Regions from separate parts of the Massilia sp. DJPM01 genome, predicted to be linked through region 4. Evidence: riboswitches for the same ligand, from Rfam matches in the RefSeq annotation. Region 4 holds a riboswitch; each other region holds the start of a gene.
The links. Region 4 has a riboswitch for cobalamin ahead of PO883_RS30290 (TonB-dependent siderophore receptor). Riboswitches for the same ligand answer to the same signal wherever they lie in the genome.
Positions count from the first base shown of each region.

Region 1 (7,483 bases), on a different contig from region 4:
TATCCCTTCATCGAATCGACGCCGAGCGGGCTGGTGGTGTTCAACGCCTTCGGCATCGTGGTGCTCGGCTTCACCACGCGCATGGTACGGCGCACGCCCGGCCACGCCTGGATCAGCGCCGGCATCGCCTTGCCGGTCATCGTGCTGCTGGTGCTGCAGATGGCATTCGGGCGCGACGGCCTGCTGCCATGGTCGTCCGCGCTCGAAGCGCTGTTCTACTTCTACGCCGCGGCCAGCCTGATCGCCTACATGATGGAAGACCGTCTCGCCACCACCGACGAACTGTTCGCCGCCGGTGCCACCTTCACCCTGATCGCGTGGGGCTTCACGCACCTGTTCGTGCTGGTGCAAGCCATGCATCCCGGGACTTACGCCGCCGCCGTCAACGCGGCCGACGCGCGCACCTGGACCGAACTCAATTACCTCAGCTTCGCGCTGCTATCGAGCACCGGCATCGGCGACGTGATTCCGCTCACGGCGCATGCGCGCGCGCTGGCCAGCGTCGAGATGTTCGTCGGCCTGATTTACCTGGCGGCGGTGGTGTCGCGCCTGATCGGCTTCACCCTGCAGCAGAGCAAGGATGGACGCGGCTAGCGCGCCATCTGTGCCTGCACGATGCGCCCGATGGTGGCCAGTGCCGCCTCGGCGCGCGCGTCCCAGGCATGGCCGTAATTGAGGCGCAGGCAGTTTTCAAACCCCGGCTGCGGCGAAAAGATCGGTCCTGGGGCGACGCTGATGCCCTCGGCCAGCGCGGCCGCGTGCAGCGCCAGCGCATCGACCCCGCCCGGCAGTTCCAGCCATAGCAGATAGCCGCCCTTGGGGCGCGTCACGCGCGTGCCGTGCGGGAAGTGGCGCCGCACGGCGTCCATGAATACCGCCTGCTGCGACGCGAGCGTGTGGCGCAGCAGGCGCAGATGGCGGTCGTAGCCGCCTTTTTCCAGGTACAGCGCGAGCGCGCCCTGGGCCGGCGCGCAGGTGGTCAGGGTGCTGGCCAGCTTCTGGCGCGCCAGCTGGCGCGTGTAGCGTCCGGCCGCCACCCAGCCGACCCGGTAGCCGGGCGCCAGGCATTTCGAGAATGACGAACAGTGCATCACCAGGCCCTCGGTATCGAACGCCTTGGCTGGCAGCGGGCGCTTGTCGCCGAAATACAGCTCGCCGAAGACATCATCCTCGATCAGCGGCACCTGGTAGCGCGCCAGCAGGCGCACCAGGTCGCGCTTGTTCTCGTCGGGCATCAGGCTGCCGAGGGGATTCTGGAAGTTCGTCATCAGCCAGCACGCCTTGGGGCGGTGCCGTTCGAGCGCGCGTTCGGCCGCGCCCAGGTCCATGCCGTCGCGCGGGTGGGTCGGCACCGCGATTGCCTCCAGGCCCTGGCGCTCGATCGCCTGCAGCGCGCCGTAAAAGGCGGGTGACTCGATCAGCACCGCGTCGCCGGGGCGCGCCACCGCCATCAGGCACAGGCTCAATGCTTCCAGCGCGCCGTTGGTGACGATGATCTCGTCGGCCGGCACGGACATCCCGTCGATCAGGTAGCGCAGCGAAATCTGGCGCCGCAGGCGCGCGTTGCCCGGGGTGAGATCGTCGACGCTGGCCCACGGGTCGAGCTGCTGCACGCTGGTGCTCATCATGCGCGCCAGGCGCGCCAGCGGGAACAGCAGCGGGCTGGGAAAGGCTGAACCGAATGGCACCACATCGCGCCGCATGGTCGTTTCCAGCAGGTCGAACACGCGTTCGCTCATGGCGATCGGCAGCGCATCTTCGGCCGGACGCGACGCCGTATCCGGTTCTGGCGGCAGGCGCGCGGCGCCGACGCTGACGAAATAGCCGGAGCGCTCGCGCGAGCGCACCAGGCCCTGGGCTTCGAGCGTGTAATAGGCCTCGAACACGGTGGCCGGGCTCACCCCGCGGCTGGCGCTGGTCTTGCGCACGGACGGCAGGCGGTCGCCCGGCTGCAGCACGCCGTTGAGGATCGATTCGGAGATATCGCGCGCGAGCGCTTCATAAAGTTTCATGGTGCGGCCAGGGCCAGGCGGGGGCGAGGTGGGAGAAGTGCTGCATCTTAAATCATATTTCCGCGCCTGGCATTCCCAGCGGCACGCCGGTCGAGGTAAAATGGACAACATACGCCAAGGTGCGCTCCGCTTTTCTGCCGGAGTGTGAAACGGGAAGCCGGTGACAAGAGAAGCCCTCTCTGACAATCCGGCGCAGCCCCCGCTGCTGTAGGCCTGACGACGCTGTTCAAACGCCACTGTGCACCGCATGGGAAGGCAAGGACAGCCGAGGATGACGGCGAGCCAGAAGACCGGCCATGGCGTTAAGTACTGGTGCAAAACCCGGGGAGTGGTTTTGTCCATTTGCAGTCGACATCGAAGCATTGCCTTGTGACGGCCGGCCGCCTTGCGCCCCGGCCATGCGCTCCTGCGCGCCCACAAGCCAACGCCCAACCGGGGTCTGACCTCTGATTAGAAATTAGTTGCTTGACTGGGGCAGTCCCCAATTAAGCACGTTCGTGATGGCATTTTATTCAACAAAATTTGGGAAAGTCCCAGATTTTGCGTTGTCGCGCGCAAAATGTTTCGAGTCAGAGGTCAGACCCCGGTGGGGAGATTTTTGTCGAAGTGCAAGTTGGCGTGATTTTTCCTCGCGATGTGCCTTGATCTTCTATGGATTCAAGAAAGTAATCGCATGCGTAAATTAAAGTTTCAAACATGTCTGCTGGCGACGTCGGTCGCGGCCGTCCGGCTGGCGTTCGCGGCCGAGGCACCGGCCATGCCGGATGCTCCGGTGATGCAGGAGGTGCTGGTGCCGGGCAACCGGGCGGCCCCGCCGGGCGTCGCCGATTCGGCCACCGAGGGCACGGTCAGCCTGCGCCAGCTGGCCGTGCGCCCCTTGCTGCGCACGGCGGAGCTGCTGGAAACCGTGCCCGGGGTGATCGTCACCCAGCATTCCGGCGACGGCAAGGCGAACCAGTATTTTTTGCGTGGCTATAACCTCGACCACGGCAGCGATTTCGCGACCAGTGTGCTGGGCATGCCGGTCAACGTGGCCAGCCACGCGCACGGCCAGGGCTATATGGACCTCAATTTCCTGATGCCGGAGCTGATCTCGCATATCCAGTACCGCAAAGGCGTTTACGCGGCCGACGATGGCGATTTTTCCAGCACTGGCTCGGCGCGCATCGAGTACCAGCGCACGCTCAAGGCGCCGCTGCTCGATGTCAGCCTGGGCGAGCACCGCTACCGGCGCGTGCTGGCCGCAGGTAGTGTGCAGCTGGGCGGAATGGATATGCTGGGCGCGTTCGAGTTTGCCGGCAATGACGGGCCGTGGGACCAACCGGCCAATCTGCGCAAGCGCAATGCGGTGCTGCGCGCGTCGAACGGCAGCATCGACAACGGCGTGGCGGTCACGCTCATGGCTTACCAGTCTGACTGGCGCGCCACCGAGCATGTGCCGGAACGCGCCATTTTAAACGGCGAGATCGGCCGCTTCGGCGCGCTCTCGCCCAGCGATGGCGGCGTGACCCACCGTTACAGCCTGTCCGGCGAGTGGGCCGCCAGCGGCACGGCCGGCGCCAGCAAGGTGCGCGCGTACGTGGTCGACTATGGCCTGAACTACTTTGCCACGCCGTCCGGTTTTATCAGCGGCGCCAGCGCCGACCAGCACGAGCAGGCCGACAGCCGCGTGACCTGGGGCCTCGATGCGCGCCACAACTGGCAGCTGCGCGACGTTGAATTGAGCGCCGGCGTCCAGCTGCGCCAGGACCGCGTCGACAACGTCGGCCTGTACGAAACCATCGACCGGGTGCGTACCAACACGGTGCGCCAAGACTGCCTGCGCGAGACGGCGGCGGGCCTGTTCGTCGAGGCGCGCCGCCAGTGGACGCCCTGGCTGCGCAGTACGATCGGCCTGCGGCGCGACCAGATTTCGGCCGACACCAGCGCCACCGGCGGGCGCTTTAACCTTGGCAACGGCGGCACGGCCAGCGCGGGCCAGACCAGTCCCAAGGTGAGCGTGGTGTTTGGGCCGTTCGGCGAGCGAGCCAATACCGAGCTGTATGCCAACTGGGGTCACGGCTTTCACAGTAACGACGTGCGCGGCGCGACATCCAGCACCCATCCGTCCGACGGCAGCCCGGCCGACCGGCTGGCGCTGTTCGCCCGCTCCACCGGCGGCGAGCTGGGAGCGCGCACGCGGCCCCTGAAAGGCTGGACCAGCAGCGTGTCGCTGTGGCAGATCAGTTCCGCGTCGGAGCTGGTGTTCGTCGGCGACGCCGGGGTGACCGAAGCGCGCGGCGCATCCAAGCGCCATGGCCTGGAATGGTCCAATTCCTATACGCCGAATCACAGCCTGACCATCGATGGCGACGTGGCCTGGTCGCACGCGCGCTTCAAGGTGCCGGTGGGCGAGAGCGGCGGCGCGCATGTGCCGAATGCGATTCCGCTGACCGCTTCGCTGGCGGTCAATTACGCCCCGGGCGGGGCGTGGTTCGGTGGCCTGCGCCTGCGTTATCTGGGCGCCTATGCGCTGGAAGAGACGAACCGCGAGCGTTCGACGCCATTCTGGATCGCCAACCTGAAGCTCGGTTATCGGATCGGCGCGCACTGGCAGGCCAGCGTGGACGTGCTCAATCTGGCGGACCGCAAGGCCAACGACATCGAATACTGGGGCGGCGCCTGCACGCGCGCCGAACAGCGCGATGGCAGTTGCGGCGGCGGCATCGATGGACGCCTGGTGCATCCGATCGAGCCGCGCAGCGTGCGCGTGAGCCTGCGCACGACCTTCTGACGACGCGTGCTCAGGTGGTGCGGAAGATGATTTCCTTCATCCGCTGAAGGCGCGGGTAGACCACCGGCACCGTCAGCATGGTGCTGGCGATGGCCATCAGGAGCAGGGCGGTGAAGGTTTCGCTGGTGATGATCTGTTTGTCGAGCAGGATGTTGACGAAGATGATCATGATCAGCGCCTTGGTCTGCAGCAGCCAGCCAATGATGCCCGCTTCGCCCTTTTTCCAGTTGAGGATGCGCCCCGCGATGTGGGCGCCAATCAGCTTGCCGCCGACCGAGGCGACCAGCAGCACGCCGGCCGCGATGAACACGGCGGCGCCGCCCATTTCCCAGTTGGTGCGTAGCCCGGTGCTGAGGAAGAACACGGGCATGATCGCCAGCAGGACGTGGTGGCGCATCAGGTCCATCTTCTCCTGGTCGAACCAGTGCGCGTCCATCACCGCGCCGGCCAGGAAGGCGCCGACCATGAAGTGCAGGCCGGCCCAGTCGGCACCGAAGCCGCACAGGGCGAGCCAGATCAGGCCGACGTACCAGCGGTCGCGTTCCTGTAGCCAGACCATGAGGCGGCGATAGCCGACCGTGGCGATGCCGAAGGCGAGCAAGAAGCCGAGCTGGCGCCCGACCCGGTCCCAGTCGAGCATGATCAGGGCCAGCACCCCCCAGATGGCGATGTCGTCCAGGCTGGCGTAGCGCAAGATGCGCTGGCCGATCGGCTGGCGCAGGATGTCGAGCTTTTCCATCAGCAGGATCAGGATCGGCAGCGCCGTGACCGCGCACGCCATGCCGACCCCAACCACGAACTGCCAGGTCATCGCCTTGGGTCCGATCCAGCCGGCGTAGCCGAGCATGCCGGCCGCCACCACCGCGCCGAAGACCAGCGGCACGCCCAGCGCCAGGCCCGAGATGATGGTGGTTTCGCGGCGGTGCGCCCAGGCTTGCTTGAGGTCGAGCTCGATGCCGGCGATCATCACGAAGATCATCACCGCCCACCAGGCAATGCCGTTCATGGCCATGATGACGGACGGGTTGAAGATGAATTTGTAGTAATCCGGATAAATTGCCCCCATCACGCCCGGTCCGAGCAGCACGCCGGTGATGATTTGCACCACCACCAGCGGGGCGTAGTAATCGGTTTTGCAGACGCGCCAGACGAGATAGGGAATCGAGAAGATGAGGAGCATCGCCAGGAGAAAGATCTCCGTCGTGTTCATTGCTGTGTGCATGAGGCTGTCTCGTTTTTGTTGTGGTGTGCGCGCGGGTGTGGCCCCCGCGCTGCTGATGTGCCCCTGCGAAAATCACGTAGTAAAATTTCAGAAAAGGGCGACCCCATGCTAGCTCAACAATTGAGTAAGTTCAACAACTATGTTGGGATGGTATCTGCGATGGACTTGCCGGGATGGTGAAAATGCAAACAGCTGTCGGGCACATTTGTTGTTGATCATCCGCCAGTTCAACCGAGACACTTGAGGATGGTCGCGGAACGCGAGGCCGGTGTCATGGCCGTGTAGTGCGCAATCATCCTGACTACGCCATCGCGCGACTTGGAAAAGATACAAAAATTTTTTGGAATGTTTGATGTTGATCTCGTTGATTATTATCAGAGCGAAATTAATTTCAAATAGCTAAGTAAATTCTGCGTAGGCAATATCCATTCATTGAGAAAAACATGTCGACGTGTTTCGGTAGCGGATGAAGAACCAGGCCGACATTGCTTTTCTCAACAAGTAAGCTTTCCTATAAACCGTCGTTCACTTTACAGGGTGCCATATGCAAGAATTATCTCGTAATGAAGTCGAGTTGGTTTCTGGTGGAACTGCGAAAGAAAGTGCGGCCGCATTCGGCCTTGGCGCCTCCATCGCTACTGCCGCCTTTACCACGAACTGGGGCACGATGGCGGTTGGCGCGGCGGTCGCAATTAGCCCACTCGGTGTCCTCGCAGTTGCCGCTTGCGCCGGCTACGTTGGCTGGCGTCTGCTCAGCGCAAAATAGACATCCTGTACCTTAACTTATCGCGGGAAATCGGAATGCATCCATTTCCCGCAGTTCTTTTGAGGAGGCGAACGATGTCTGACGCTGATGTAAATTTCGTGGTCATGTTCACGATTCTTATCGGAGTAATACTCCTGTTGTCGCGGGTTGGCGGGCTAACGGAGCGGCTGAAAAAGGTTGAGACGTTATTGCTGACGCTTCCGGTGGATATGACGGCACTGGATTTGTCGCCGGAAGTTAAAAAACTGATTGCGGAGGGCCACAAGAATAAGGCCACGGCTTTGCACCAGAAACAGACCGAGTCTTCCGGTCGCAGTGCACAAACGGCGGTCGAGGACTATATCGCCCGGGAAGCAATTTCCCCAAGTAAAGCTTGACCGCCACCGGTGCCTGAGCTGCTTTGCACCGGACTCACCGCCGACCATCGGCGGTGAGTCCGGGAACCGCTCAGCGTTGCTGCACGCTCCCGATCATGGCCGCCAGACTGGCCGCGCCTTGGTATTGATGTCGGTGGCCGATCCCACGTTGGACGTGGCATCGATGAAGCCGGACCGGTTGCCCGAGCCGAGATTGAGGCCAGTCCCCCGGTACTCCACGTCCCCGTACAGGTTCAGGCTGCCCGACGCGGCCTGGGCGCGCTCGAAGAACCCCAGTGGATAGAAGGTGGTGCGTACCTGCGCCGAGCCGCCGACGATAAAGGCATTGTCGCC
Region 1 covers NZ_JAQOZV010000007.1:9,667-17,149, reverse strand. Annotated here, with positions in the region: gene PO883_RS06790 (ion channel) at 1-594, shown strand, start outside; gene PO883_RS06785 (PLP-dependent aminotransferase family protein) at 591-2,012, opposite strand; cobalamin riboswitch at 2,113-2,326, shown strand; gene PO883_RS06780 (TonB-dependent receptor) at 2,686-4,785, shown strand; gene PO883_RS06775 (cation:proton antiporter) at 4,796-6,007, opposite strand; gene PO883_RS06770 (hypothetical protein) at 6,552-6,773, shown strand; gene PO883_RS06765 (hypothetical protein) at 6,848-7,150, shown strand; gene PO883_RS06760 (DUF6055 domain-containing protein) at 7,244-7,483, opposite strand, start outside.
Region 1: another riboswitch for cobalamin. It lies ahead of PO883_RS06780 (TonB-dependent receptor); the one in region 4 lies ahead of PO883_RS30290 (TonB-dependent siderophore receptor).

Region 2 (7,483 bases), on a different contig from region 4:
GTGGCCATCATCACCAACGAAAATTCGCCGAACGAGCGCCAGGAAGTGGTCCGCGTGCCGTTGCGCGCGCCGGGGGAGCTGACATTGGTCAAGTCATTCGTGTTTCCGTGACCCGCCGCCAAGCTCTGAAAACAACGCCCCGCATCGACGCTTTGACAGTTTTTGAACGGCATGTAAAACTGTCGGCAGGAAATATGATCCTGGCTGCGCATGGACCGCGATGGCCATTCTGACGAAACGGGAGTGCAAGTGAGTACTGCAGCATGGATCTACGATGCCAGCATCGTTATCAGGAACGCCAGGCAGCCGGCGGCGTTCAACGCGATTCGCACATCGTTCGAAGGTTGCGACTCCTTTTTCGCCGAGCGCGCACGCGCCGAACGCGATTTCCCGGCATTCCTTGAATCGATCGGCTTCACCAGCCAGCGCCAGGAAGGCGCGCTGCTGATCGATGGCGGCGACATCGACATCATTACCAACTGGCTCATTCGCCTGTTCGACACGCTCGGGCCGTTCGTCGAAGCCGGCGGTGTGCTGGAAATCCGCGATGAAGAGGGCGAGCAGATGACATTTTGCTACGACGGCAAGCAGATGGACATCGAATTCAGCGAGTAAGGTGGCGCGGCGGCGCGCCGCTTCATGCTACATTGGCACTCCCAAAACCATGCAGGAGTGCCGCCCCATGCATCCCAATCCCAGCATCGCCTCGATCCGCGCCCGCCTGTTAGGCGAGATGGCTGCCTACATGCGGCGCTGCGCCGAAGACCCGGCTAGCGAAGCACCGTACACCCAGGCCGAGATCGACGAATGCGCCAGCATTCTCGACACCTACGCCGCCGCCGTGGAAAAGCTCCCCAAACCCGCCGCCCCGGCCGCGATCATGAAAGAAGTCGAACGCGTCGTCCTGGCCCTCAATGCGCTCGATGAACGCGCCAGCATGATCGAGACCGAAGAGCGCGAAAGCCTGTGCGACATCATCTTCCTGATCGCCAAGGACGCCGGCCTGGAAGCCGACGAGGACATCACCGAGCAATGGCGCGATTGGTAAGTCCCCGCCCGATACGCACAACCTTGCATTTTATATAGTCCAGACCTATACTTCGCCGGTAGTCAAGCTTCTGGTTCTGGCAAACGATCGTTTGCCGGATTAAATGGGAAGCCGGTGCGATCCTCCAAAGGAGGCAAAGCCGGCGCTGCCCCCGCAACGGTAAGCGAGTCAAGGATGTGCATGATGCCACTGTGCTTAGCATGGGAAGGCGCATATCCGGGAAGAGGGCGTTTGCCCCACCACTCGCCAGCCCGGAAACCAGCCGAAGCGGTAAGTCGTTTGTATCGCGGAGGGCGATCCAGGTGGATCGCTGCGTTCCGCATCCCATCTTATGTTCCTTCTCCCCGTACAAGCCCCCGGTTGCCGGCCATGGCAAGACGCGCGCGTCTGCATTGGCCAGGCTCTATGCGCAGTGCTTTAGGAAGGAATGCCATGTCGTCGATCCGCAGCGTCATCACCACCGCCGATGAACAAGTCCCGTTTGCCGCCATCAAGGAGCGCATCGTGCAAGCCATGTGCGCTGCCAGCCTTGGCGCCGTGCTGCTGTTCGGCGCCGGCTTCGCCTCGATGGAAGCGCTGCACAACGCCGCGCACGACAGCCGCCACTCGGCCGGCTTCCCATGCCACTGATTCGTACCGCGCCCGCAGCAGGCCTGGGAACCTTCAACCGCATTCTCGCCAGCGCAGCGGCGGCCGGCGTCCTGGCCGGCCTGCTGCTGACCGGCGTTCAGCAACTGCAAGTGGCGCCCATCATCCTGCAGGCGGAGGTGTTCGAGAGCGCCGCGCCGAAGCCATTGGAGGTGGCCGCACCGCACAGCCACGCCGACGCCACCCCGCACGAGCACGCGCAAGAGGGCGCCCATGAACATGGCGGCTGGCAGCCGGACGACGGCTTGGAGCGCACCTTCTACACGGCGGTAGCCAATATCAGCGCGGGCGTCGGCTTCGCGCTGCTGCTGGCGGCTGCCATCAGCCTGCATGGCGGCGCGAGCGGCTGGCGCGCGGGCCTGCTGTGGGGCGCGGCCGGCTACACGGCGTTCTTCGTGGCGCCTTCGGTCGGCTTGCCGCCCGAGCTGCCCGGCACCGTCGCGGCGCCCCTGCTGGCGCGCCAGATGTGGTGGACCGCTACCGTCATGGCCAGCGCCGGCGGGCTGGCGCTGCTGGTCTTCGCCAGGAACTGGCCGCTCAGGATCGCTGGCGCGCTGCTGCTGTTCGTGCCGCACCTGGTCGGATCGCCCCAGCCCGCAGTCCATTCGAGCAGTGCACCGCCCGACCTGGCGCGCAGCTTCCTGTACGCGACCTTGCTGGCCAACGCCGCCTTCTGGCTGGCCATGGGCGCGCTGGCTGGCTACTGCTACAAGAAATTCGGCTGACCGATGCGTACCCATGACCGGCACGTTTTCATGTGCGTGGGCCCGCGCTGCACCGAAAACGGCGTGCAGGCGCAGGCCGTTTTCGAGCACATGGGGCGCGAGATCGACGCGCATCCGGAGCTGTGCGTCAAGCGCACCCGCACGCATTGCATGGTCGCGTGCCGCAATGAAGGGCCGATCGTGGTGGTGTATCCGGAAGGTGTGTGGTACCGCCGCGTCGACGAAGCGGCGGCCGGGCGCATCGTGGCCGAGCACCTGATCGGCGGCGCCGAAGTGGCGGACCTGATTTTCCATCGCATCTGCGAAGGCGACACACTCGTGGCGGACAATGACATCATCTGATTTTCCTCAAGGCCCGGCGCACATCGCGCTGCTTACCCATGCATCGAACGACCTGGCTGTCCTGCACCACGCAACAGGCCAGCTGCCGCCGGAATTCGGCGCGGTGGCGGGCGTGAGCCTGCAGGGGCTCGATGCCGACGGCGGCGCCACGGCGCTGCTCGCGCGCGAGGTGCAGGGCGCGCGCATCATCATCCTGCGCGTGCTCGGGCGGCTTGGCAGCGTGCCCGGGTTTACCGACCTGGTCAGCCACGCGCGCCGCCACGGCCAGCACCTGATTGCAATCAGCGGCACCGGCGAGCCCGATCCCGAGCTGGCTGCGGTATCGACCGTCGCCCCCGACGTGCTGCAACAGACCCTGAATTACTTCCATTGCGGCGGCAGCGGCAACCTGGCGCAGTTGCTGCGCTACCTGTCCGACCATCTGCTGCTGACTGGCTTTGGCTTTGAAACCGCGCTGCCGCTGCCGGAACACGGCATCTATCACCCGGACCTGGCGCAAGGCGCCGGCATCGACGACTGGCTGGCGCTGCGCAAGTCCGGTGCGCCGAGTGCCGGCATCGTGTTCTACCGCGCGCACTGGATGAGCGGGAACACGCGCTTCATCGACGCGCTGCTGGACGCGCTGGAAAAGCGTGGCATGAACGTGCTGCCGGTGTTCACGTCCTCCTTGCGCAGCGGCGCCGGCGCTGGCGGGACACTGCCCGACGCGCTGCGCTACTTCAGCGACGCGCGCGGCGTGCATATCGATGTGCTGATCAACACCACCTCGTTTGCGATGGGCGAGATCACGCCCGGCGGCCCCACGCCTGCCGGATGGTCGGTCGGCGTGCTGGAAGCGCTGAACGTGCCGGTGCTGCAAGCCATCACCAGCGGCATGACCCTGCCGCAATGGGAGCAGTCCGCGCGCGGCCTCAATCCGCTCGATACTGCCATGAACGTGGTGCTGCCCGAATTCGACGGGCGCATCATCACCGCGCCAGTGTCGTTCAAGTCGCGCGCCGCCGGCTTGCAGGGCGACGCGGTCGAATACGAACCGGTGCCGGACCGGGTGGCGCGCGTGGCCGGCGTCGCCGCGCGCTTTGCACGCCTCAAGCAGGTACCGAACGCCGAGAAGCGCGTTGCCTTCATGTTCACCAATTCGAGCAGCAAGGCTTCGCAGATCGGCAATGCGGTCGGACTGGACGCGCCGGCCTCGCTGATGCGCATTCTCGACGCCATGCGCGCCGCCGGCTACGATGTCGGCCAGCCGCCTGCCGACGGCACCACCCTGATTCACGACCTGGTGGCACGCTGTTCGTACGACCAGATTTACGTGACGACGGAGCAGTTGCGCAACGCCGCCGGCCGCGTGCCCGCCGCGCAATACGCAACATGGTTCGCCGAACTGACGCCCGACATGCAGGAAAAAATGAGCACCCAGTGGGGCGCCGCGCCTGGCGAAGCGTATGTGTGCGACGGCCACCTGGCGCTGGCCGGCATCGAATTGGGCAATACCTTCGTCGCGCTGCAACCGCCGCGCGGCTACGGCATGGACCCGGATGCGATCTACCACCAGAGCGACCTGCCGCCGACCCACCATTACTATGCGTTGTACCGCTGGCTGCGCGATGTCTGGCGCGCCGACGCCATCGTCCACGTCGGCAAGCACGGCACCATGGAATGGCTGCCCGGTAAGGGCGTGGGCCTGTCGCAGAACTGCTTCCCGGACGCCTTGCTGGGCGACCTGCCGCTGTTCTACCCGTTCATCATCAACGATCCGGGCGAGGGTTCGCAGGCCAAGCGCCGCGCGCACGCCGTGGTGGTCGACCACCTGACGCCGCCGATGACCAGCGCCGATACCTACGGCGCGCTGGCGCAGCTGACGCAGCTGGTCGACGAGTATTATCAGGTCGAAGTGCTAGACCCGGCCAAGCTGCCGCTGCTGCAGCAGCAGATATGGGAACTGGTCAAGCAGACCAACCTGAATGCCGACCTCCAGGCGCGCCTGCTGCACCACGATCATGACCACGGCCACGACCATGGGCACGGCCATCACCACCATCACGACCATGACCATGACCACGACCACGATCATCACCACGAAGACGATGGCGAACTCCCGGCCGCACTGGCGTCGATGGGCGGCTCCGACGTGGCCCACCTGATCGAAGACCTGGACGGCTACCTGTGCGAACTGGGATCGGCCCAGATCCGCGACGGCCTGCACATTCTCGGCGGCGGCCCTGACGCGCAGCAGATGCCGGCCATGCTGGTATCGCTCACGCGCCTGCCCAACCTGGATATTCCGGGCCTTCAGGCCGAGGTGTCGAAGCTGTTCGGCCTGACGATGGACCTGCTGCTCGACCAGAAGGGCCGCCGCATCAACGTGGTTCCCGCACTCGCGCGCCTGGCGCAGTGTGCGGTGGTCACGCGGTCGGACGCGCTCGATGCCATCGATGCGCTGTGCCTGCGCCTGTTTACCGAACTTGCGGCGCGCGATTATCGCTCGGCCGGCATCGATGAAGTGCTCAACCTCGTCTTCGCCGATATCGACGGCGACGCGGTGGCAGCGCCGCTGCTGCAACCGGCCCTGCGCGCCAAATCGACTGTGCTGTCGCAAATGGGCAAGCCGCGCGTGGCGCCGGTGCGCGTCGCCGCAGCCCCGGCCGCGCCGGCATCGAACCGCTTCGACGCGCTGCGCAAGGTGCTCGGTTTCGCCTGCAGCCAGCTGGTGCCGAACCTGGCGCGCGCCACCGACGAAATCGATAACCTGATCAACGGCCTGTCCGGCCAGTACGTGCCGGCCGGCCCAAGCGGCTCGCCTACGCGCGGCATGGCGCACATCCTGCCGACCGGGCGCAATTTCTACTCGGTCGACCCGCGCAGCGTGCCGTCGCAATCGGCCTGGCGCGTTGGTCTGCAACTGGCGCACGAGGTATTGACGCGCCACGAGCGCGAAACCGGTGAGTATCCCGAAAGTGTCGCCATCAGCATCTGGGGTACCAGCGCGATGCGCACCCACGGCGACGACGTGGCCCAGATCCTGGCGCTGCTCGGCGTGCGCCCGGTGTGGCGCGCCGAAAGCCGCCAGGTGAGCGGCGTCGAAGTGATCCCGCTGGACGAACTGAAACGCCCGCGCATCGACGTCACGACCCGCATCAGCGGCTTTTTCCGCGATGCGTTCCCGCAGCTGATCGACCTGATCGACGACGCCGTGAACACGGTAATCCAGCTTGACGAACCGCTCACGCACAATTTCGTGCGCAAGCACTACCTGGCCGAACTCGGTGGCTGGATCGAACAGGGCTTGAGCCAGGAAGAGGGCGCACGGCGCGCATCGTACCGCGTGTTCGGCGCCAAGCCGGGCAGCTACGGCGCCGGCATCCTGCCGCTGATCCAGCACAAGAACTGGGAAGCCGACGCCGATTTCGCCGAAGCCTACGTCAACTGGGGCGGCTACGCCTATGCGCGCGGCGAACAGGGCGCCGACCAGCGCGACGCCTTCAAGGTGCGCCTGTCCGGCGTGCAGGTGGCCCTGCACAACCAGGACAACCGCGAACACGACATCTTCGACAGCGACGACTACCTGCAATTTCATGGCGGGATGATCGCCACCATCCGCGCACTGACCGGCCAGCAGCCGCGCCACTACTTCGGCGACAGCCACGACCCGGCGCGCGCCCAGGTGCGCGACCTGAAAGAAGAAACCCTGCGCGTGTTCCGCTCGCGCGTGGTCAATCCCAAATGGCTGGCCAGTATCCAGCGCCATGGCTACAAGGGCGGGCTGGAACTGACGGCCACCGTCGACTACCTGTTCGGCTACGACGCCACGGCGCAGGTGATGGACGACTGGATGTATGAAGACGTGGCCCAGGCCTACGGCTTCGACGAGGACATGCAGCGCTTCCTGGAAGAAGCCAACCCGTGGGCGCAGAACGCCATCGCCGAGCGCTTGCTGGAAGCGGCCAGCCGCGGCATGTGGGCCGAGCCGCGCCCGGAAACGCTGGCCAAGCTGCGCGAGCTGTATCTCGATAGCGAAACCCTGCTCGAAGCGCGCGGCGAAACGGCACGTAATGGATAAGATGAACATCATGAATTTCCCGTTTGCGGCCATCGTCGGCCAGCCGCAGTTGCAGCGCGCGCTGATGCTGTGCGCGGTCGATCCCGGCATGGGCGGTGTGCTGATCCGGGGCGACAAGGGGACCGCCAAGAGCACGGCGGCGCGCGCGCTGGCCGACGTGCTGCCGCACATCGGCACCGTGGCCGGCTGCGCCTACAATTGCAGCGCCGGCGCCCCATCCGAACATTGCGAGACTTGCGCCACCGGCACGCCGCGACTGGCCCCCGTGCCGTTCGTGACCTTGCCTCTGGGCGCCACCGAAGACCGCGTGATCGGCAGCGTCGACCTGGCGCGCGCATTGCAGGGCGGCCAGCGCGTGTTCCAGCCAGGCCTGCTGGCGGCGGCGCATCGCGGCGTGCTGTATATCGATGAAGTCAACCTGCTGGCCGACCATCTGGTCGACGTGCTGCTCGATGTGGCGGCCATGGGCGTCAATTCGGTGCAGCGCGAAGGGCTGTCGATCCGCCACCCCGCGCGTTTCACGCTGGTTGGCACCATGAACCTGGAAGAGGGCGACCTGCGTCCGCAACTGCTGGATCGCTTCGCGCTGATGGTCGAAGTGGCGGCGCCGCGCGACAAGAAGGTGCGTTCCGAAGTCGTGCGCCGGCGGATTGCCTTCGA
Region 2 covers NZ_JAQOZV010000043.1:22,177-29,659, reverse strand. Annotated here, with positions in the region: gene PO883_RS23805 (YfaP family protein) at 1-111, shown strand, start outside; gene PO883_RS23800 (hypothetical protein) at 250-615, shown strand; gene PO883_RS23795 (hypothetical protein) at 683-1,048, shown strand; cobalamin riboswitch at 1,103-1,330, shown strand; gene PO883_RS23790 (CbtB domain-containing protein) at 1,481-1,678, shown strand; gene PO883_RS23785 (CbtA family protein) at 1,669-2,421, shown strand; gene PO883_RS23780 (ferredoxin) at 2,425-2,763, shown strand; gene PO883_RS23775 (cobaltochelatase subunit CobN) at 2,750-6,823, shown strand; gene PO883_RS23770 (magnesium chelatase subunit D family protein) at 6,834-7,483, shown strand, end outside.
Region 2: another riboswitch for cobalamin. It lies ahead of PO883_RS23790 (CbtB domain-containing protein); the one in region 4 lies ahead of PO883_RS30290 (TonB-dependent siderophore receptor).

Region 3 (7,483 bases), on a different contig from region 4:
GCATGTGGGCGTTCTGTCCGATCGCGTCGGCCGGTTCCAGGCGCGGCGCCTCGTGGCGCTCGACGTCGAAGCCCTTGAAACCCGGCGCGAAGCCGAGCGCCTTGAGCAGCGGCGAACCGAGATACGACTGCTGGCCGGTATCGCGCAGCATGCGGTAGTTCCAGAATTCGTTCAAGCCTTCGTCGAGCAGCGGTTCTTCGAATTCGTTGGAGGCCAGGATGCCGTAGAAGTAACCGTGGCCGACTTCGTGGATGGTGACGAAATCGAGGTCGAAGGCGGCGGCCGTCTGCGGCACCACCTTGTCGTGGCCGGCGGTGGTGATGAAGGTCGGGTACTCCATGGCGCCGGCTTCGTCGGCATTGAACGGCGGGATCACGATGGTCAGCGTCTTGTACGGATACGGCCCCAGCGTTTTTGAAAAATAGGTCAGCGCATCGGTGGCTGCCTTGAGCGCCGGTGCGGCGCTGGCCGCGCGGTCGGGCGGGAACAGCACCGACAGCTGTACAAGCGGGCTGCCCGGCGCGCTCCAGGTGGCGCGCAGGGGCTGGGCGGTGCGCTTGTCGGCGGTCCAGGCGAAATCGTGGACGTCGCCCTGCACGTAGTGGTGGGTCAGCATGCCGCCGCGCTCCACCGGCGCGCCCTGCAGCTCGCCGGTCGCGCCCACGGTGTAGCCCTTGGGCGCGGTCAGCTTGACGTCGAAGCGGCCGAAGTCGGCGTAGAACTCGGTCTCATGGTGATATTCGTGGGCGTTCCAGCGGGTCCGGGTGGCGCCGCGTTCGCCCGGCAGTTCCAGCACGGCGATCTTGGGGAACCACTGGCCCACCAGGTGAAAGCTGCCGAAGTAGCCGGTGCTGCTCACCACCCGCGGCAGCTGGGTCAGGAAGGACATGTCGAAACTGGTCGACGCCCCCGGCGCCACCGGCGCCGGCAGGTCGAAGCGCACCACCGTCTGGTCGGAGGCCGGGCCGTTGTCGGGATGGACGAACGACCAGTCGACCTTGGCCCCGCCCTGGGTCACGCTGCGCAGGTCGATCTGGCCCCATTCGCCGGGGGCGGTGGTGACGCTGCCGCCGGCCTCGCGCTGTTCGGTGAAGTAGGTGCTGCCGGCATTTTTGAAGGCGTTCATGTACAGGTGCAGGTAGACGCTGCGCACGGTCTCCTTGCTGCGGTTACGCCAGGTGAGCTTCTGCTTGCCGTCGACCGTGTGGGCGACCGGGTCGAGCGTGGCTTCGATGCGGTAGTCGACCACGCGCTCCGACAGGGTCGCTTCGCTGCCGCTGCGCGGCCCGCCCCACGCATCCGGGGCGCTCGGCACGCTCACCGCGCTGGCCGACGGCAGGGCCAGGCCGATGCCGACGTCGGTCACCGGTTGCGGGATCGGGGTGATGGTGATGTCGCCCTGGGCCAGCAGCTCGGCGCCGGCGATGGCGGCTGCCGCCAGCAGGAGCGCCTTGAGGGCCATGGTTCGGGTACGCGCTTGCATGCATTCTCCTGCGCCGCTGGGCGCTTGCGATGGGGTAGAGGGGGCCGGCAGCCAGGCGGCCAGCCGGCCGCACAGCATGCCACAACGCCCGCCGGGCCGCAGTCCCGCTGGCGTATCCGATTATAATGGCGCAGTTTTGGTGCCCGCCCGCGTCCTCACGCCGGCAGTTAAACGGGAAACACCCAGTGTGCTGCCCCCGCAACGGTACTGCCAGCCATCGATCACGATGGCTGGCGAGCCCGGATACCGGCCAAAACAGGTGGACCCGATGCCGCAACGCGCGTCGGTTCCGTGCAATCCGGCTTGCGGGGACGCAGGCCAGGACTCTTTTTTCTGAAGACGACATCATGATTTCTGCAGTATCGCCGCGCCGCGCGCTCTCCGCCAGGCCGCTCGCGCTGGTTTTCGCCCTGTCCCTGTGTTTCCTGTCCAGCGCCGCGCTGTCCGCTGAAACCCAAACCCTGCCCGCCGTGACCGTGACCGGCGCCCGCTTCGCCAGCGACCCGGCGCTGGCCCCGATCGGCGCGACCGTCATCAGCGCCGACGAGATCCGCCGCGCCGGTGCGGCCGACGTCAACCAGGCCATCCGCCAGATCGGCGGCGTGTACGGCCGCCAGAGCCTGGACGGCTCGCCCGATTTCAGTCTCGACCTGCGCGGCTTCGGCACCAACAGCAGCCAGAACATGGTGGTCACGCTCGACGGCGTGCGCATGTCCGAGAGTGAATTGAGCAATGCGACGCTGTCGTCGATCCCGATCGAGACCGTCGAACGCATCGAAATCATTCGCGGCGGCGCCAGCGTGCTGTATGGCGAAGGCGCCACCGGCGGCGTGATCCACATCGTCACGCGCCGCCCCGAGGCCAATGGCCGGCGCGGCATGCTGCGCGCCGAAGCCGGCCAGTTCGGCCTGCGCGACCTGCGCGCCGCCATGGCCCAGTCGTGGAACGGCTTCGCGCTCGACGCGTCGGTCGGCAGCCAGCGCACCGACAATTACCGTGACCATAACGAGTTCGCGCTCGATACCTTCAGCGGCGGCGCCCAGTGGGCTTACCAGGGCGGCCGCGCCGGGGTGCGCTACGACCGCGCGCGCCAGGAGTCGGACTTGCCGGGCGCCCTGAGCGCACGCCAGTTCGGCGAGAACCCGCGCCAGGCCAATACGCCTGACGATATCGGCGCGCTCGATTCGGACCGCCTGACCGCGTTCGTGGAGCAGCGCGTCGGCAGCGTCGACCTGGCTGCCGAACTGTCGCGCCGCGAGCGCACCGCCGGTTCGACCTATTTCTACACCATCGAGGGCAAGCGCATGGCCTCGAAGGCGACCTATGACAGCGCCCAGACCCAGTTTTCGCCGCGCCTGCGCCATCTGGCGCAAATGGGCGGCGTGCTCAATGAGCTGGTGGCCGGCGTGGACCTGGTCAAGTGGTCGCGCGTGACCGATTCGGAGTATTCGGATGCCGACGCCACGCAAAAATCGAGGGCGCTGTATGTGCGCGACGAGCTCAAGTTCGGCGGCGCGCACAAGGCCCGCGTGGCCGTGGGCGCGCGCCGCGAACGCTTCGAGAAGGATGCCACCGACGCGCGCGCCTTCGCCGCGCCGTACGCCAGCAAGACCACCCTCAACGCCTGGGAAGTGCAGGGCAGCGTTGATGTCATGCCGCTGGTGAACCTGTACGCCAAGGCAGGGCGCAGCTACCGCGTAGCCAATGTCGACGAGAACGGCTACCGCGCCGCGCCCGGCGTGCTGGCGCCGCAAACCTCGCGTGACCTGGAACTGGGCTTAGCTTACGGCGACGCGGCCCTGGGCGCGAATACGCGCGTATTCCGCCATCAGCTGCATAACGAGATTTTCTACGACCCGACCGTGAACGGCGGCTACGGCGCCAACACCAACCTCGATCCGACCGAGCGCAAAGGCGTGGAGTTCGATGTCCACGCCAGCATCGCGCGCGACTGGCGCGTGAGCGGCAACTGGCAGCACGTGCTGGCGCGCTTCACCGGCGGCCCGAACGCCGGGCGCGAGATGGTGCTGGTACCGAAGAACGTGGTCTCGGCGCGCCTGGCCTGGGTTCCGGGCAATGGCCACAGTGCCGATATCGGCTTTCAATGGGCCGGCAGCCAGCGTTTCGGCGCCGACTTCGCCAACAACTGCGGTGCGCTCATGGCATCGAGCACCACCTTCGAGGCCCGTTACGCGCGCCAGGTCGGCGCCTGGGAATTCGCGGTGGCGGGCCTGAACCTGGCCGACAAGCATTACACCAGCAATGCCTACGGCTGCAACAGCGGCATCTACCCGAGCGACGGGCGCCAGCTCAAGGTGTCGGCGCGCTACGACTTCTGATGCGCCAGCGCTTCCTGTTCGCCGCGCTGGCCCTGTGGGCTGGCCTTGCCGGCGCCGCGATCACGGTGGTCGACGACGCCGGCCGGCGCGTGCTGCTGGCCGCGCCGGCCCGGCGCATCGTGTCGATGGCGCCGCACGTCACCGAGCTGCTGTTCGCGGCCGGCGGCGGCGCGCGCATCGTCGGGGCGATGAGCTACAGCGACTATCCGCCGGCCGCCCGCGGCATCCCGCTGGTCGGCGACAACAGCCAGATCGACATCGAACGCGTGCTGGCGCTCAAACCCGACCTGCTGGTGGTCTGGCAGAGCGGGAACACGGCGCGCCAGCTGGAGCAACTGCGCCAGCTCGGCATTCCAATGTTTTACAGCGAGCCGGCGCGGATGGACCAGGTGGCCGGCAGCATGCTGCGCTTCGGCCAGCTGCTCGGCACTGAAACAGTGGCGCAGGCGGCGGCAGCGTCGTTCCGCGCCCGCATCGCGGCGCTGGAGGCGCGCTACAGCAAGCGAGCGCCGGTCAAGGTGTTTTACCAGGTGTGGGAAAAGCCGCTGTACACCCTCAATGGCCAGCAGATCGCCAGCGACGCCATCCGCCTGTGCGGCGGCGAGAATATCTTCGCCGCGCTGGCGCTCAAGGCGCCCTCGGTTGGCATCGAGGCGGTGTTGCAGGCCAATCCGGAAGCGATCGTCGGCAGCGAACCGCACGACGCCTCGGAACAGGGCCTGGCGATCTGGGCGCCTTACAAAACCCTGTTGGCGGTGCGCCAGGGCAATCTGTTCACCCTGGACGGGGAATTGCTGACCCGCGCCGGGCCGCGCCTGCCCGACGGCGCCGCCATCCTGTGCGAAAAACTCGACCTGGCGCGTCAACGCCGCAAGTAGGCCTGCGTTTACTGCATGACCGGGCGATCACTGGGCCGGCATGTGCAACGCAATGTAAAATGCGGGTCCCTGGCCTCTGACCTGCCGCAAAAAGTGGTAATCTCGCGATCGTCGTCTCAACTTAACATGAAGGATATTTATGCGTTTCCTGCGTATTGCTCTGGCCGTGGCCAGTCTGGCCGTCAGTACGGCGTTCGCTTCGCCCACCGATCCGAAAGAGGGCGTCGAGTTTGTGACGCTGGCCGCGCCGCAGCCGACCAAGGCGACCGGCAAAAAAGTCGAAGTCATCGAATTTTTCATGTACCACTGCCCGCATTGCTATACGCTTGAACCGCATCTGGCCGAATGGGTCAAAAAGCAGGGCGACAACGTCCTGTTGCGGCGCGTGCACTTCGCCTCCAGCGGTACCGATCCGGAGGCGCATCTGCACCTGACGCTCGAAGCGATGGGCAAGGCCGAAGAAATGCATCCGAAAGTGCTGCATGCCTTTCATGTCGAGCGCCTTCGCCTGAACAAGGAGGAGGCCATTCTTGAGTGGATTCCCAAGCAGGGCATCGACAAGGCCAAGTTCCTGGAATACTGGAATTCGTTCGGCGTGCTGACCAAGCTGAAAAGCGCATCGCAGCTGACCCAGAACTACAAGGTCGACAGTGCGCCGACGGTGGTGGTCGATGGCCGTTTCGTGACCTCGCCATCGGTCGTTGCCGAAGCCAATCCGGGCGTGACCAAGGCCACCGAGTACCTGGTGTTCAAGCAGGCGCTCGACGCGCTGGTGAGCAAGGTCCAGAAAGAGAAGGGCGCTGCCGCGGCACCGGCCAAGGCGCCTGCCAAAGCGAGTGCCACACCTGCCAAATCCGTCGGAAAATGAGCGATTCTGAAGAGAAAATCATCAAAATCTACGACGCCTCGCGCCCCGTAGAGGAAGATTTGTTCGAGCGCAACTGGATTAACCAGCTGGCATGGAGCCTGGTGGTGGTGCTGTGCAGCGTCGTGGTGTGGTTTTCGATAGCGATCGTCAATGCCGAGAACCAGCGCCATGCGCTGATCACCAAGCAATGTGCCGATCCGGTGTTCAAGGGCGAGGTCGACACGCGCTGCATGCAGGTGGTCAGTTCGCGTCCGCACTGGTGGGAACACCTCTGGTACGGCATCACGCATCTGAAGCCGGCGGAAAAGTAACAGCAGTCATTGCACTGCCGTTTCTGCCTTCGCAGAAACGGCAGTTCTCAGGCCGGCAAGGCAATCACGAAGCGCGCCCCGCCCAGCGCCGACTGTTCCACCGCAATCGTGCCGCCATGCAGCGCTACCGCCTTCTGCGCAATCGATAATCCCAGCCCGAAACCGCCGGTACTGCGGTCGCGGCTGCGGTCGAGCCGGTAAAACGGTTCGAACACCTTGCCCCGTTCCGCCTCCGGAATGCCGGGCCCGTCATCCTCCACCACGATTTCCACGCCGTCCACGCGCCGCGCCGACAGCGCAATCCGCCCGTTGCCGTATTTCTGGGCATTGCGCAGCAGGTTGCCCACCGCCCGCAGCAGCAGGCGCCGGTCGCCGGTCATGCTGCCCAGCGCACTGTCGAGCCGGACCTGGGGCTGGGCCGCCAGCGGGTCGAGCGCGTCCACGCAGCCCAGCAGCGCCGGCGCCAGCTCGAAGCTGGCTTGCTGCAGGGCCTGGCGGCTGTCGAGCCGGATCATGCCCAGCAGTTCATTCACCAGCCCGTTCAGCTCGGCGACATCGCCTTCCATCGCCACGATGCGCTGTTCCAGTGCCGGATCGTCCGCTGCCGACCTGAGTAGTTCCAGGGCGAATTCCAGGCGCGCGATCGGGGTGCGCAGTTCGTGCGAAACGGAATGGAGCAGGTTTTTCTGCGCGTCGAGCAAGCCTTCGATGCGCCCGGCCATGTGGTTGAGCCGCTCGGCCAGCGGATAAATGATGGCGCCGGTCTTGAAGCTGGCGCGCGCCGACAGCTTGCCGGCGCCGACCTCGTCGGCCACGCGCGAGAGTTCCTGCAGCCCCAGCCAATGCGAGCGCGACCACAGGGCGATCGGCACCAGCAGGAACAGCGCCACGATCACGTAGCGCACCGCTTCCATCTCCAGCGCCAGGCCGATGTCGATCGGCAGCTCTTGCGCATGGATGACTTCCTCGGCGCTGCCGATATAGCTTTCGCCATGCAGGTCGACACGGCGGTAAAAGGCTTTGTTGGCGGTATCGAGCACCAGTTCGCCGCGGTTGAGCGCGGCGTGCTGCTGGACCGGCAGCGAGGCGCGCACGCTGGTCAGCGGCACCAGGTCGAGCTTGACGTCCGACACTTCGCGCACCTTGTTGAGCCGCACCAGCCATTCGTCGGCCGGGGCTTTGTCGATGTATTGTTCAAGCAGGAAAATCTGGGCGGCCGCCTGGCGCCGCGCGATATCGTCCAGCGGATCGCCGAACAGGCGGCTGGTGGCGAAATAGATGGCGAAGGTCGCAACCGTAATCGACAGCATGACCAGCACGAAGAAGCGGAAGAAGATCCGGTTCACGCGTGTTTCCCGCCACAACGTTGTTCAATAACTGTTGCCATAGCCATCGCTTCTCCTTGCGCAGCATTGTATAAGAGCGGGGCGCATCGGGGTATTACAAATAAGTGACAAATAGGGGACAGTTCATGGCGGAAGTGCGCCGCGATTGTCGATATCATGGCCTTACTCGAATTCCAGGTCTGCCCGCCGCGCTTGCGCGCTGGCAGGTATCGCTTCCCTTATGAAAGGATTTGCCATGTCTGTTTTGATTCGTGCACT
Region 3 covers NZ_JAQOZV010000023.1:55,505-62,987, reverse strand. Annotated here, with positions in the region: gene PO883_RS16430 (M1 family metallopeptidase) at 1-1,483, opposite strand, end outside; cobalamin riboswitch at 1,604-1,753, shown strand; gene PO883_RS16425 (TonB-dependent receptor) at 1,831-3,822, shown strand; gene PO883_RS16420 (cobalamin-binding protein) at 3,822-4,700, shown strand; gene PO883_RS16415 (thiol:disulfide interchange protein DsbA/DsbL) at 4,840-5,568, shown strand; gene PO883_RS16410 (hypothetical protein) at 5,565-5,879, shown strand; gene PO883_RS16405 (ATP-binding protein) at 5,927-7,225, opposite strand; gene PO883_RS16400 (hypothetical protein) at 7,461-7,483, shown strand, end outside.
Region 3: another riboswitch for cobalamin. It lies ahead of PO883_RS16425 (TonB-dependent receptor); the one in region 4 lies ahead of PO883_RS30290 (TonB-dependent siderophore receptor).

Region 4 (7,483 bases):
GCAGCGGGCAAAGGCATCCAGCGCCAGCACATCGCGCACGATCTTGTACTGGTCCAGATGCTGTTTACAGCGCGTCTGCTCTTCCTGTTCCTCATGCGCGGGACGCGGCGGCCCCAGCTGGTTGAGCAGCACCACCACCGGCTTCCCGAGCCACTCCAGGATGCGCATTTCGGCCGGCATATACCCGGCGTCGCGCGGATGTTCGGACGAGTTGACCAGGTACAGCACCACGTCCGCTTCATCGCGCGCGGTGCGCAGCGCTTGCTGGCTGAGCCAGAACGGACGGTCGCGGTAACGGTCCAGCACTTCGCGCAGGAACCAGCCGATCGGATTGCCCGACATGGCCAGGCGCTTGAACAGGCGCACCGAATCGCCGAAGCCGGGCGTGTCCCACAGTTGCAGGGTATCGCCCTCGTTGGTCTTGAGCAGCAGGTGCGATTCGGCGAAGATGGTCACGTGGGCGGCATCGCGCACCTCGCCCACATCCACCCCGACCAGCGTGCGCGCCAGGGTAGTCTTGCCGTTGTTGGTATGCGAAATCAGCGCAAACTGGATAGGGACAGGAGTGTCGCTCATGATGCCTTCGATAAACTAAGTCCGGCGCCGGACTCCAGCGGGCGGCGCTCCGGATCGAGCAGGTTGACGATGGTCGCCGGGGCGCGGTGGAAATGACAGAACTGTTGCCACAGCGCGATGCGCTCGGCCAGCCGCACATCGTCCCCGGCCTGTGCGACGCTGCGCTCGACCAGCGCCGACTCATCGATCAGCACGGCAATGCCGCGCCTGGACGAGCGCACCAGATGATCGAGAAAAGCGCCCTGGTTTTCCTTCTCCGGCGTCGCGGCCAGGCTGAACAGCACGGCGGTGGCCGTCACGTTCGGATCGTCCAAGCTCAGGTCGCGCAGGGAGTCGACCGCTTCTTCGCCATAGCCGGAAGACGGGCGCAGCATCACCCGGGCCTGTTCGCCGAACAGGGTGAGCGCCACCTGCGAGAGCCCCTTGTCGCGCACCTCGTCGAGCGTAAAGCTGTACGGCAGCACGCGCAGCACGGCCGGCGCGGCGGTGCCGGCCTCGCCGTTCAGTTTGCGGAAATACGGTTGTTCCAGGTCCAGCGGAAACCTGTTGTGCATGCGCTGCGCGCGCCAGTGCGCCACGCCAGCCAGGATCAGGCGCGGCAGCACCACCAGCAGCAGCAAGGTCGCGCCATATAAATGTACCCACCTGGCCCCGCCCGCCCCGCTCGGCGTGCGCGAGAAATGCAAGGCCTCGATATCGGCGACGCTGAAACCGTCCAGCGGCAACAGCGCCACGGCCGGCGCGAACACGGCCGACAGGATGGCATGCACCTGTCCGGCGCCCAGGAAGGTGCTTTCCCAGCCGGCCACATATTCGGACAGAAAACCGCGCGCGTACAGCGACAGGATCGCGCCCATGGCAAACATGGCGGCGGCCAGATGCATGGTGCGCGCCAGGCGCGCCTGCGTCAGCTTGGCGCTCAGCTCGGTCCATTGGAGGCTGAAATCGGTCAGCGCGGCCGCCAGCACATGCGGCAACTTGCGCGGCAGCGACAATTGTGCCCCGCTCAGGCGGCGCAGCAAGGCTGGCGAGACCCAGCCGTTCTTGCGCGCGGGCACGAACAGCCAGGCCAGCAACAGCAGGTACACCGCGACATTCCAGCCGATGATCGCCAGCAGCGGCGCCGACAGCAAGTCGACCCGGTGCGGATCGCCAATCCGGTCGACCCCGGCGCCGAGCACCAGCGCCAGCAGCGGCAAGCCCAGCGACAGCGCCTTGAACCCGCCGCGCCGCCGGGCAATGGCCGCGAAGGCGGGCGTGCGCTCGCCCAGGCGCTTGAGGATCTGCTCGGCGCGCTGCTGCAAGAAATGCGCGTTCGTGACCTCCGCCTTGCTGTCGGACGCCTGCCACTGCGCCAGTTCGCGCGCGCTGCGGCTGGCATACAGGCGATCGTCATCGCTGAGTACCTCATGCTTGCCATCCATTGTTTCGACGGAGCGCACCAGCACCACGTCCCGGGCAACCTGCTCGTTCATGTTCTTCCTATTTTTTTTAACAAAATCTTTTGTATGAAACGACAACATTCACAGGCCAATTGTGACGCACTTTGCCGCCCTACGCTGGTCTTGCAGAAACGCCGCAGCGCGAGTGTGCTATCTTAGCGCGGAAATTTCTTGACACTTTCTTATCTCTCTCCACGATGCGCCTCCCTGACATACTTTCCACCCACGACCCACTGCTGGCCAGCGAACTGACCCAAGCGATCGACAACAAGACCAAGCCGCTGGGCAGCCTGGGCGCGCTCGAAACGCTGGCCCGGCAGATCGGCCTGATCCAGCAAACGACCAAAGCCGCGCTGCACAAGCCGGCCATCCTCGTGTTCGCGGCCGATCACGGCGTGGTGGCCGAAGGCATCTCCGCCTATCCGCAAAGCGTGACCTGGCAGATGGTCGAGAACTTCCTCGCCAAGGGCGCGGCCATCAACGTGTTCGCGCGCCAGAACGGCTGCGCGCTGCAAATCGTCGACGCCGGCGTGAACCACGACTTCGGCAAGCGCGCGGCCCTGATGGACTGCAAGGTCGGACGCGGCACCGCCAATTTCGCGCAACAGCCGGCCATGAGCTGGGCCGAATGCGCGGCCGCCCTGGCGCACGGCATGCGCATCGTCGGCAACCTCGAAGGCAATGTGATCGGCTTCGGCGAAATGGGCATCGGCAACACCACCGCCGCCGCCGCCCTGATGCACAAGCTGACCGGCGTGGCCGTCGCTGACTGCGTCGGCGCCGGCACGGGTCTGTCGCCCGAGGGCGTGCTGCACAAGCAACACGTGATCGAGGCGGCGGTCGCCCTGCATGGCGAGATGAGCGAGCCGCTCGACATCCTGGCCACCTTCGGCGGCTTCGAGATCGCCATGATCGTCGGCGCCATGCTCAAGGCGGCCGAACGGCGCATGGTGCTGCTGATCGACGGCTTCATCGTCAGCAGCGCGCTGCTGGTGGCGGCGCGCCTGCAGCCGGCCATCCTCGATTACTGCGTATTTTCGCACTGTTCGGACGAAGCCGGCCACGCGCGCATGCTCGATCACCTCAAGGCCAAGCCACTGCTCAACCTCGGCCTGCGCCTGGGCGAAGGCACCGGCTGCGCGCTGGCGCTGCCGCTGCTGCACGCGGCCGTCAACTTCCTCGGCGAGATGGCCACCTTCCAGTCGGCGCGCGTCAGCGGCCAGTCGGCGTAAGTTCCAGGCCATGGCCAGCATCGTGCACCAGTGCCGGCTGTTCTTCATCGCGCTGCAATTTTTCACGCGGGTGCCGATTCCGGGCTGGGTCGGATTCGACCCGTCCTGGCTGCACCACGCGTCGCGCTATTTTCCGCTGGTCGGCGTGGTGGTGGCCAGCGTGGCCGCGGCGGTCTACGCCTGCGCTGCCTGGCTGTGGCCGGCGCCGGTGGCGGTGCTGCTGTCGACGGCGGCGGCGATCTACCTGACCGGCGCCTTCCACGAGGACGGCCTGGCCGACATGTGCGACGGTTTCGGCGGCGGCATGAGCACCGAGCGGGTGCTGGAGATCATGAAGGACTCGCGCATCGGCACCTACGGCGCGGCCGGCATGGGGCTGACGGTGGCGCTCAAGTGCACCCTGCTATCGTTTCTGCCCGCATCCGCCGTCATCGTGGCGCTGTTCATCGCCCATCCCCTGTCGCGCCTTGCGGCGGTCAGCCTGATCTGGGAAATGGAGTATGCGCGCGCCGAGGGCAAGGCCAAGCCGATGGCCCAGCATATGAGCAACCGCGAATTCGGCATCGCCTGCGCCTGCGCCGGCGTGCCCGCGCTGGCGCTGGCCACGGCCGGCATGCTGCCCTGGCTTGCGCTGCTCACCAGCGTGACCGGCGCCGCGCTGGTGGCGTGGTGGCTGGGCGCCAAATGCCTGCGCCGCATCGGCGGATACACTGGCGACTGCCTGGGCGCCGTGCAGCAAGTGGCCGAAGTGCTCATCTATCTGGCACTGCTGGCGTTTTTCCATCACGGTCTCTGGGGCTAAGAATGCGCCTGTACCTGGTACGCCACCTGGCGCCGCAGGTCGCGCCCGGCGTGTGCTACGGGCGCACCGACCTCGCTGTCGATCCGGACATGCAGGCGCTGGCCCTGCCCGCCCTGCGCGCCACCCTGCCCGCTGGCATGCCGCTGTTTTCCAGCCCCCTGCGGCGCTGCGCCGGCCTGGCGGCCGCCTTGGGCGGCGCAGCGGTGCGCTATGACACGCGCCTGGCCGAACTCGATTTCGGCGACTGGGAAATGCGGCGCTGGGACGACATCGAGCGCGCCGGCGTCGATGCCTGGGCCGCCGACATGGCCGGCTACCGCCCCGGCGGCGGCGAAAGCGTGGTCGACATGGCGCGCCGCGTGTCGGCGTTTTATGCCGACCGCATGCGCGTGCCAGCACCCGGCGCCATCGTCATCTGCCACGCCGGCACCATCCGCCTGCTGTCGGCGCGCGCGCGCGGCCTGGGTCCCGAAGCCATGGCGCTGGAAGCGGCGCAGCATCCCCACGCCATCGCCTACGGCGGGACGGTTATCATCGACTGTGTATAATTATCGGGTTTTGGTGCCCGCGCCCATGTCCATGAGCGCAGTTAAACTGGGAAACACGAAGCCTGCAACAGGCCAACGTGTGCTGCCCCCGCAACGGTAAGCAAATGTCGCTGACATGGCGACGAGCCGCCTCGATTGACCACTGTGCATTTGGCATGGGAAGGTGAGACGGCCGCATTTGCCAGCCCGGATACCGGCCATAACAGGTGGAAGCGTGCGGCCATGTCCGCGCGCTTCTTTTCAATCTGGCCAACGGGGACGTCGGCCGGTTGCTCGCAATCGCATTCACTGAAGACTTGTCATGACCTTTCCTGTTGTACGCCACGCGGCCCTGACGTCGCTCGCGCTAGCTTTTACCTCCCCTTGTGCCCTGGCCGACAGCGCCGCCGATACGGCCGTTGCCGCCGTCGTCATCACCGCCACGCGCGCGCCGCAGCCGTCCAGCGAGGTGCTGAGCGACCATGTGCTGATCAGCGCCACAGACATCGCGCGCTCGGGCGCGGGCAGCGTCGTCGAGCTGCTGCAAAAGCAGCGCGGCATCGAGATCACCCGTAACGGCGGGCCGGGGGCCGCATCGCAGGTATTCATTCGCGGCGGCGACGCCAAACAGACCGTGGTGCTGGTCGACGGCGTGCGCATTGGCTCGTCCACGATCGGCATCGCCAACTGGGCCACCCTGCCGCTGGCGAACATCGAGCGCATCGAAATCGTCTACGGCCCGCTGGCCACCATGTACGGCGCCGACGCCATCGGCGGCGTGGTGCAGATTTTCACCCGGCGCGGCGCCGGTGCGCCAACCGTCACGGCCGCCGTGGAAGCGGGCAGTGACAAGGCCCGTTCGATGGCATTCGGCGTGGCCGGCGCCAGCGAAGGCGAAAACAGCATCAGCTACGCTTTTGGCCTGTCGAAGGACAAGGATGAAGGCTTCTCGACGACAAAACCGGGCAACTTCTCGTACAACCAGGACAACGACGGCTATGCGCGCGACAGCGCCACCGGCCAGCTGGGCATCGTGCTGGCCAAGGGCCACGAAGCGGGACTGCTGTACCTGCACAGCCACCTTAAGTCGCAGTACGATGCGGGCGCGGGTCCCTTCGACGTGCGCAGCGTGCAAAACATGGACAACATCGCCGTGTATTCGAAACACGAGATCACGCCCAACTGGAAAGTGAGCCTGCAAGCCTCCGAAGCGGACGACAAATCGGTCAACTTCTCCAGTGCGACGAGCAGCAACCGCATCGATACCCGCCTGCACGCCTACAGCATGCAAAACGATATCGCCCTGGGCAGCGACCTGCTGCAACTGGTGCTGGAGCGCCGCGTGGAAGACGTGTACGCCGACACCACGCGCGCCTTGAACACCAGCCGCGCGACCAATTCGGTGGCCGCCGCCTACTCGCTCAAGCGCGGAAACCATCTGGCCAGCGCCAGCGCGCGCCGCGACGACAGCACCCAGTACGGCGCCAAGGTCACCGGCGGCATCGGCTACGGCTACAAGCTCACGCGCGCGCTGCGCCTGAACGCCAGCGCCGGCACCAGCTTTCGCGCACCGACCTTCAATGAACTGTACTACCCGGGCTACGGGGTCGATACCAACAAGCCCGAACAGGGCAAGAACGTCGAAGGCGGCGTGTATTACAACGATGGTACGCTTGAGGCCAGCGCGGTCTGGTACCGCAACCGCCTGACCGACCTCTTGGTCAACACCAGCATCTGCCCGGTCCAGCAGGATACGCATCCCTATGGCTGCGCGTACAACGTCAACCGCGCCACCCTGGAGGGCATCAGCCTTGGCGCACGCACCCGCATGGGCGCCTTCGACATGAGCGGCTCGCTCGACCTGCAAGACCCGCGCGACGACACCACCGGCAAAAGCCTGCAGCGGCGCGCCAAACGCCACGCCAAGTTCGCCATCGAATACAGTGCGGGCGCGCTGACCGCCGGCGCTGGCGTTCAGTTATCCGGCAAGCGCTTCGATGACCTGGCCAACCGCAACACGCTGCCTGGCTACGGGCTGGTGAACCTGTTTGGCGAATATCGCTTTGCACCTGACTGGTCAGCCGTGCTACGGTTGAACAACGCCGCCGGCAAACAGTATGAAACGGCGCGCAATTACGCCACCGCCGGCCGACAGGTGTTTGCCGGCATCCGCTACGGCAGCAAATAGGAATCGCATGCATCCGTTCTTTCGCACTATGCGCCACCGGGCCAGCGTCGTCATCACGGCGCTCTCCTTGCTGGCATTGGCAAGCCTGGTCATCGCCGGGATGGTCGGCTCGGTGCCGGTCCCCCTGGCGGAGATGCCGGGCGCGCTGATGGCGCTTGCGAAAGGCGATACTTCGACCCTGGCCGCCACCCTGCTCGACCTGCGCCTGTCGCGCGCACTGGTGGCATTTGTCACCGGCGGCGCGCTCGCGCTGGCCGGGGTGATGATGCAAGCCTTGCTGCGCAATCCCCTGGCCGAGCCATATGTACTCGGCATCTCGGCCGGCGCCTCGGTCGGCGCGCTGGCCGCGCTGCTGTTCATGTGGGCCATGTGGATGGTCGATCTGGCCGCCTTCGTGGGCGCGGTGGCGGTGTCGATGCTGCTGTACCTGCTGGCGCGGCGCGATTTGCGCGGCAATGCGGCGGCCGAAGGGGGATCGTCCCTGCTGCTACTCACCGGCGCCATCCTGTCCACCTCCTGCATCGCGCTGGTGACCCTGATGCTGTCGATCGCGCCCGAAAGCCGTTTGCGCAGCATGATTTTCTGGATGATCGGCGACATCGCCGGTGCTCCCTTGCGTCCGCTGCCGTGGATCGTGCTGGCCGCCGGCCTGGCCTTCGCGCTGCGCAGCGCCCGCTCGCTGAACGTGCTGGCGCTGCACGCGGAAGCTGCCGCCA
Region 4 covers NZ_JAQOZV010000073.1:5,423-12,905, forward strand. Annotated here, with positions in the region: gene PO883_RS30265 (DUF3482 domain-containing protein) at 1-576, opposite strand, end outside; gene PO883_RS30270 (DUF2868 domain-containing protein) at 573-2,051, opposite strand; gene cobT (nicotinate-nucleotide--dimethylbenzimidazole phosphoribosyltransferase) at 2,216-3,250, shown strand; gene PO883_RS30280 (adenosylcobinamide-GDP ribazoletransferase) at 3,261-4,052, shown strand; gene PO883_RS30285 (histidine phosphatase family protein) at 4,055-4,600, shown strand; cobalamin riboswitch at 4,595-4,817, shown strand; gene PO883_RS30290 (TonB-dependent siderophore receptor) at 4,902-6,767, shown strand; gene PO883_RS30295 (iron ABC transporter permease) at 6,775-7,483, shown strand, end outside.